DNA from 2 places in the Mangrovibacter sp. MFB070 genome. Region 1 is predicted to be linked to the other one. Evidence: predicted binding sites of a transcription regulator. Region 1 holds the regulator's gene; the other holds the start of a gene.

Region 1 (4,204 bases):
CAAAACCCAATGGCGAATAGCATCAACCCGGGATGGTGTCAAAAGTCAGAATTAACTGTAACCCTTGCAGCCGGATGGCAGAATAGCCAACATAATACCCTATTCCTGAGACAGCGAAAAAAAGAAGTTTTCTATGAAATTACACGCTCGCCTGCAATCTGCTCAACAAATGACTAACAATCCACCGGTTGTGCTCATCCATGGATTATTCGGTACGCTGGATAATTTAGGCGTTCTGGCAAGGGACCTGGTTAAGGACCACGACGTACTGCAAATAGACTTACGCAACCACGGCCTGTCTGCACGCAGTGACACTATGACCTGGCCTGCCATGGCGCAGGATGTACTGGACACGCTGGACGAACAGCACATAGACCGGGCGATATTCATCGGCCATTCAATGGGTGGCAAAACCGCAATGGCGGTGACACAACAGGCACCGGGACGGGTTGAAAAACTGGTCGCTATTGATATTGCCCCCGTCGATTATCACGTTCGCCGCCATGATACTATTTTTGCCGCTATAGACGCCGTTAATGCAGCCGGTGTAACTACCCGGCAGGATGCAGCGGCAATCATGCGCAACATCCTCGATGAAGAAGGGGTTATTCAGTTTTTGCTGAAATCCTTTGTTAATGGCGAGTGGCGTTTTAATGTCCCGGTACTCAAAGCGCAATACAGCAATATTGTTGGATGGGAAACCGTCACACCATGGCCGCATCCGGCACTCTTTATCAGCGGCGGGCTGTCGCCTTATATTCAGGAACAGTATCGTGAAACACTGCTTGCTCAATTCCCCTGTGCCAAAGCCTGGGTCGTTGCAGGTGCAGGTCATTGGGTTCATGCAGAAAAACCAGAGGCAGTCATTCGCGCGATTCGCCGTTTTCTTAGCCCTTCGGACGAAAACTGATTAAAAAGCCGCCGACTGGCTGGCAAATGTGGCTTTCGCGTTGGCGCGTCATGTAGCCTGATGTATCATGGCGCGCTGTAATGCGCCCGAGCACGTTGCTCAAGCCACCTGTTTTCCTCACTATTCTAATCATGGCAAAAGAACAAACGGACCGTACGACATTAGATCTGTTCGCGGATGAACGCCGTCCGGGTCGCCCGAAAACAAATCCACTGTCACGTCACGAACAATTGCGTATTAACAAACGCAACCAGCTTAAACGCGATAAGGTTCGTGGGCTTAAGCGTGTGGAATTAAAACTGAATGCCGATGCGGTAGATGCGCTGAATGAGCTGGCGCAGGTGCGAAACATGAGCCGTAGCGAACTTATTGAAGAGATGCTGATGGCTCAGTTAGATAACACAAAACCAGGTCATATATAATCCACGCATTCCCGGCAGTTTTTCCTTTTCATGTAGCAGTGTGTGCACCCGGTAATGATAGCTGTTTCCGCACTGGAAGCTGTTCTGCTATCATTGCCTTATCTGTGGACAAACTCACGCCACCATAACATTAAGTTTCAAGAGGTTATTAAACTCATGGCGATCGTAGGCATTTTTTTCGGCAGCGACACCGGCAACACTGAAAACATTGCAAAAATCATTCAAAAACAGCTTGGTAAAGATGTTGCTGAAGTGCACGACATAGCCAAGAGCAGCAAAGAAGACATTGAAGCCTTCGATATTCTGCTGCTTGGTATCCCAACCTGGTATTACGGTGAAGCACAGTGTGACTGGGATGATTTTTTCCCTACACTGGAAGAAATTGATTTTACGGGTAAATTGGTAGCCCTGTTCGGTTGTGGTGATCAGGAAGATTACGCCGAATATTTTTGTGACGCACTCGGCACAATGCGCGACATCGTCGAACCACGTGGTGCGGTTATCGTCGGTCACTGGCCAACTGCCGGGTATCATTTTGAAGCGTCGAAAGGTTTGGCGGATGACGACCATTTTGTCGGCCTGGCTATCGATGAAGACCGTCAGCCTGAGCTGACAGCTGAACGTGTTGAAAAATGGGTTAAGCAAGTTTCCGAAGAAATGCAGCTCGATAGCATTATTAATGCCTGATAGTTCACCGGCGCAATTATATTGCGCCGGATTGATAGGTAAAACCGATAAAAATAATTGCTACATTTTTTTAACTTTTTCGCGTTAGCGCTGTACAATGATCCAGTTGACAGCATGTATTTTTGGTAAATTTGCCAGTGCTGTCAGATTATTATTTTTCAATTTTGCTGGAGACTTGCGGTTTTCTTTAGGGAGTGTCAAACCTATAATGAGACGCATTAACTTTAGCGTATTACGTCGTACGCCCATTCACGGGCACTTTGCAAGCAACAGGACATATTCCGCATGACTGACAACAACACCGCATTAAAGAAGGCAGGCCTGAAAGTCACGCTTCCCCGGTTAAAAATCCTGGAAGTGTTGCAGGAGCCGGACAATCACCATGTCAGCGCGGAAGATTTATACAAGCGACTGATTGACATGGGAGAGGAGATTGGTCTTGCTACCGTGTATCGCGTGCTCAACCAATTTGATGACGCCGGAATCGTTACACGCCATAACTTCGAAGGTGGTAAATCCGTTTTCGAACTCACGCAGCAGCACCATCATGACCACCTGATTTGCCTTGACTGCGGTAAAGTTATCGAGTTCAGCGATGATTCGATTGAAGCTCGCCAGCGTGAAATTGCTTCCAGCCATGGTATCCGCCTGACAAACCACAGCCTGTACCTTTATGGTCATTGTGCTGAAGGCGATTGCCGTGATGATGAAAATGCGCACGAAGGCACCAAATAATCGGGTGTACCCGTAAGCCGGTGCAATGTGACCCCAAAAAAAAGCCAGGTTTAGAACCTGGCTTTTTTTTATCTGTTTTGGCCTTATGCCGCGCCGCTTGCAGGGCACTCCTGCCCCGCAAGCAAACCCGTGTCACTCAACAATCACCACCCTGCTGGTTCGGTTGCCATCCGGGCTCACAGCACGCACCTGTACGTTACCACTGACAACCGGCCGGGCGTCATCCCGCCAAACCTGCCACTGCTCCCCGCCATCAACGGAGTATTCAACCCTGAGCCCTGGCAGGCTGACATTAGTGGCCAGTTTCCCGTCAACAATCCGGGCACCAGGTACCGGAACACGCCAGGCAATACCGGCGGCATCCAGTTTCGCCAACTCACGCTGGCCTAACACATTGGCAAACCGCTGCCAGTCTTTTGCCAAAGCAGCCGTATCGACATAGTGGGTTTCTCCGCCTTTATACTCCCGCCCGGGCTGCCAGTCCTGTTCCCAGGAAGCCTTGTGCCAGGCACGCTCCGCTACTGAAATAATACGCGGGAATAAACGGTATTCCATTTCTTCGTCAGTGCGAACAACTTCACTCCAGACTTGCGCCGACAAACCATGAGCCCCGGGCCATAACTTCGCCGAACCGGCACTGAACGCATTGCCATCACGGTCTACCGAAGTTTCTGCATTTTGCGGCAAGTTATCTGGTGCGAAGCTAAACACTTTACGTTCATCGGTAAACCGGGTTCCCCAGTAATAGCCCGGCTCCATTGGGTCTACTTCATACGGGAAGTCAAAGTAAACATAATCCGGGTTGGAAATCGTGACTTCATAGCCTTTATTGGCCCAGTCACTCACCGCATCTGAACCACCCCAGTACAGGGTATCCCAGGAGTTAATCCCGGTGCGTTTAGTTGCAAAGGCCGACGCGCCTGACGCATCTCTCAGGCCATCTTGCCAGGCCTGCATTTTCTCAATGCCATGGGCATCAACCAGTTTACTCACTTCTACCGCAAACCAGCTTGGCAAATGCGCCATATCTTCAACTGCGCCAGATGCCACCAGCGCCTGGCACACTTCGGATTTCGCCCAGGGTTTATCTTGCTGGCTCATATCCACCTGCCCTTTTCCTGCCTCCGGGCTGGCTTTATCCGTGTACCCGGCCCCCAGGTAGATATTTTTCGCTTCATCTGCGCCAAAATGCCAGGTTGCCAGCGGCAAACCGGCTTCTTTATGCATCTGGAGAATTTCACTCATTACTTTATCAACAAAGCGGCGAGATGAATCCAGGCACGGGTTCAGATAACTGGCCTTGTCATAGAACTGAACCGTCGTGGTACGCGATGTATCGGTCGGGTCGAGCAAACGGTATTCATTCGCTGCATCAGGCTTACCCTCTTTCATCAGCCTGTCATAACGTGCTTCCATTGACACTACAGCAGCCCGGGCATGCGCTGGCATA
Region 2 (4,204 bases), on a different contig from region 1:
AACAGCAGGCTGTCCCCGGGAAGAAAGGCTGCAGGCAACAAGCCGTTCTCAAGGAACAGTGTTGCGAACATGATGCAATATACGATACCGATAACATGTGGATTAGTCAGAGCCACAAAATCATGGTGCCAAAGTGCAGCGATGATATTTTCGATAACAACCATGAAACATCCCGTGGAACAGCATAAATTAGAGTAATTGTACCTGACGGATACAGTTTAACACCTTGATCCGGCGCTCAACATGGCACATCCCATACTCATGTATGACAACTTTTTTCAGACTTAAACCAAACTGAGTTAACCAATACGCTCCAGCCCGGCGGCGAGGTCGTCAATCAGGTCTGACACATTCTCAAGACCGATGTGAACGCGTACCAGGGTGCCAGTAAAGTCTACCTCACTCTCCGGCCTGATAGCGGCAATTTCTTCAGGTTGATTCGCTAAAATGAGTGACTCAAACCCGCCCCAGGAGTAGGCCATGCTGAAATGGCTGAAATTGTCCAGAAAATGGGCAAACTCAGCTTCGCTAAGGCGTTTTTTCAAAATAAAGGAGAACAGCCCGCTACAGCCGGTAAAATCGCGCTTCCAGAATTCATGGCCTTTACTGCCAGGCAAAGCCGGGTGGTTAACGCGCTCAACTGCCGGATGCTGTTGCAACCAACTGGCAATAGCAATGCTGCTTTCCTGGTGTTGTTTCAGGCGCACACCCAGGGTACGTAAACCGCGGCTGGTCATGTACGCGGTATCGGCATCCAACATTTGCCCCATCAGGTAGGCATTTTCACGAAGTTGTTCCCAGCAACGGGCGTTGGAAACTGCGGTGCCAACCATCGCATCGGAATGGCCAATCAAATATTTTGTGCCCGCCTGAATTGAGATATCGACACCAAAATCCAGAGCCTTAAACAACACACCCGCAGCCCAGGTATTGTCCATCATAATAATGGCATTGGGGGCTTTCTCTCGTACTGCTTTGACGATAGCCGGGACATCATGCACTTCCATAGTAATGGAACCAGGGGATTCCAGAAAAACAACCCGCGTTTCCGGCCTGACCAGTTTGGCAATATCAGCGCCAATTAGCGGGTCAAACCAGGAGGTGGTCACGCCTAACCGGGAGAGGATTTTGGTGCACAAATCTTGCGTCGGTTCATACGCGGTGCGTGTTACCAGAATATGGTCACCTTGTTCAACGAAGGCCAGAATAGTATTTGCGACGGCCGCAGCGCCACAAGGAAACAGTGCGCAACCAGCACCACCTTCGAGTTCACACATAGCTTCCTGCAAGGAAAAATGCGTGAGGGTGCCGCGGCGGCCGTAAAATAACTCACCTGTTGCACGGCCTGCAGTAGCCTGCTTTTTAGCACTGACGGACTCAAATACCAGCGAGGATGCGCGCTGGATAACACTGTTAACAGAACCCTGGGTATAGCGCTTGTTACGGCCAGCAGTAATCAGCGCGGTTTCAAGATGTTTCTCTGACATTGCCTGTCCCTTTATACGTCTGGATGTCTAAATAAGTTACCACGCTTCTGCCGGGACCGGCACAGGGAAATTAGCGTCATAAGAAAAAGCGCGGAAAAAAGCGGTGAATTTCTGTCCTGGCGCAAAGAAAAAGAGTGTGATCCAGGTCATTATGTAAATACTAATGAGAACGACTATCAATTCGACGGTATTTTGATATGATACCGCCAATATTCGTTTTTTTCATGTTGGTCCTGGAGATTCACTGTGGCAGAAAATTTGATGCAGGCGGATTTGTCCGTCTGGGGTATGTATCATCATGCCGATATTGTGGTGAAGCTGGTCATGATTGGCCTGTTGCTCGCCTCCGTGGTCACATGGGCGCTGTTCTTTCGCAAATTTACTGAACTGCTTGCCTGGAAACGCCGCCTGAATGGTGAGTATTCCGCGCTCTCAAGTGCCCGCTCTTTAGATGAAGCCAGCGAAACGGCTGCCGGTTTTCACGCCCGCAGTCTGAGTGCTCAGTTAATTAATGAAGCACAGGACGAACTGGTCCTTTCAGAAGACAGTACTGATAACGAAGGTATTAAATCGCGTACCAGTTTCCGTCTGGAGCGCCGCGTTGCGGCAACCGGGCGTTATCTGGGGCGTGGTAATGGCTTTTTGGCGACTATTGGTGCTATTTCTCCGTTCGTCGGCTTATTCGGCACGGTCTGGGGCATCATGAACAGCTTTATCGGTATTGCGCAATCGCAAACAACGAACCTGGCAGTTGTGGCTCCGGGTATCGCAGAAGCGCTGTTGGCTACCGCAATTGGCCTGGTTGCTGCTATTCCAGCTGTGGTGATTTACAACGTTTTCGCGCGCATGATCGGTAATTACAAAGCCTCTCTGGGTGATGTGGCGGCGCAAGTCTTGTTACTGCAAAGCCGGGATCTGGATTTGGCCGCGAGCCGTGAAGCACGAAATATCCAGCCCGCTCAGAAACTGCGTGTAGGTTGATGCCTTATGGCTATGCATTTTAACGAGAACGCTGGCGACAGCGCCGAGATGCACGATATCAACGTCACACCCTTTATTGATGTGATGCTGGTGTTGCTGATTATCTTTATGGTGGCGGCACCACTGGCGACAGTTGACGTAAAAGTGAACTTACCTGGTTCATCCAGCGAGCCGCAACCACGCCCGGAAAAACCCCTGTATCTGTCAGTCAAAGCCGACAAAACGCTGTTTATCGGCGATGAGCCTGTAACTGAGCAGAACATGGTGGACGTCCTGAACACCATGACAGAAGGGAAGAAAGACACCACTATCTTTTTCCGTGCGGATAAAACGGTTGATTATGAAACCCTGATGCATGTGATGGATATGCTGCAACAGGCCGGGTATCTCAAAATTGGCCTGGTAGCGCAAGAAAGTAACCCAGCAGCCGGGGCAGCAGCAGGCCCGACGAGTGCGTCACCACAACCCGCTCAGCCATCACAGCCGGCAGAGGCCGCCACTAAGTAAGCCTTGTGTTACGAGCAGGGTAACGGGTGAGTGGCTAATCCGTTAATAATGCGGATTGCTGCCAGCCCGGCTGGTGAGTCAATAGTGGGAATTTTATCTGTTCCAGGTAAGACGGCAGGCTTGCTTTGCTTCTTACTGGAATCAAGGCGTGGCACTGGCCACGCTTTTTTTATGTGTGAAAGAATGTGCCAGAAAATTAAGATGTGGGAGGTTAGCTGCCGAGCGCAGAAGACGTCTTAAACTGGCCGTCAACCAGTTTGCGTGAGACTTCCAGTGTTTGTGCTTCATGAGTACGGAATTGCTGGTAATGTGCCTCAATACGCGCCATGACCTTTTCTTTTAGCTCCGGGTTGCTGGCCAGTAACTGGCACAACACGCTGCCATAAACTTCTTCTTTCACCTGGAACGAGTACAGCGCTTTACGGTTCTGCCACTTCAATTCAACCAGGGCTGCCGGAATGCTGGATACTTTACGGGTATAACGGTCTACCACTTCGTTTTTATAAAGCCGCAGTGACTGTAAATTTCTACTTAAGATAAATTGGTGCTTATTTTCAGTATTTAAAGTGAAATTTTTATTAATTGATTGAGCCTGTTCAGACATAGGGCTAATCCTCAAACCGGTAAAACAAAGGTGATTTAATTTCGCTGGTAATTAAATTAAGCCAAATTTTTTCACCTTGTTCATTTATTTCTACGGTTTTCTGTGTGATTAGCTCAGAGAGGGCTTCCTGGGTAATTTCATTTTCTGCGACTAATTCTTTTAGTACCCGGGCAAACGTCTCTATTTTAGCAACACTAAATAGCCGCTCTTTGAAATAGCGGTCATGTTCTTCCAGAAGGGCGTTCTTCGGCAGGCCAATACGCCCGGGTTGCGAGACGCTACTAAGAATTTCCACTTCGAGTTCCTGAAGTTTTTCAGTAACTAAAGTGAAATCAGATGGGGTATCAGAACTGTCTTGCGGTGATTCCGGAACTATATAGTGATACCGCCCGGGCACCAGGTTATCTGGCAGCATAACTAATAAGCCTTTTATATCAAAAAGATAAAATTATTTAGGGCGAGTGTAACGTTGACAATAACATGTTGTAAAATTAAAATCAAAAAAAAGGAGTGTAAATGTGAGCCTCACTATTTATCTCGTCTTTATATTATTAATACTGCTGGGTGGTGTGCTTGTTTTAATGCGCGATAATAAAAACAGCGCAAAACGGGAACAGCAACAGCC

Evidence for each region. Region 1 encodes Fur, which represses iron uptake genes when iron is present. Its sites were predicted from a motif close to ATAATAATGAGAACNACTATCAA; they were not measured.
Region 2: a site for Fur is predicted at 1,645-1,667, ahead of exbB (tol-pal system-associated acyl-CoA thioesterase). Genes of this name have one in related genera too.

The regions. Positions count from the first base shown of each region.
Region 1 is NZ_JJMI01000025.1:150,728-154,931, forward strand. It holds gene ybfF (esterase) at 134-910, shown strand; gene ybfE (LexA regulated protein) at 1,042-1,332, shown strand; gene fldA (flavodoxin FldA) at 1,489-2,019, shown strand; gene fur (ferric iron uptake transcriptional regulator) at 2,305-2,754, shown strand; gene DT73_RS12905 (beta-N-acetylhexosaminidase) at 2,887-4,204, opposite strand, start outside.
Region 2 is NZ_JJMI01000018.1:57,583-61,786, forward strand. It holds gene DT73_RS06320 (DedA family protein) at 1-164, opposite strand, end outside; gene metC (cystathionine beta-lyase) at 300-1,487, opposite strand; gene exbB (tol-pal system-associated acyl-CoA thioesterase) at 1,734-2,468, shown strand; partial or broken gene exbD (TonB system transport protein ExbD) at 2,475-2,894, shown strand; gene DT73_RS06340 (hypothetical protein) at 3,187-3,579, opposite strand; gene DT73_RS06345 (hypothetical protein) at 3,584-3,994, opposite strand; gene DT73_RS06350 (ESA_00282 family adhesion-associated protein) at 4,098-4,204, shown strand, end outside.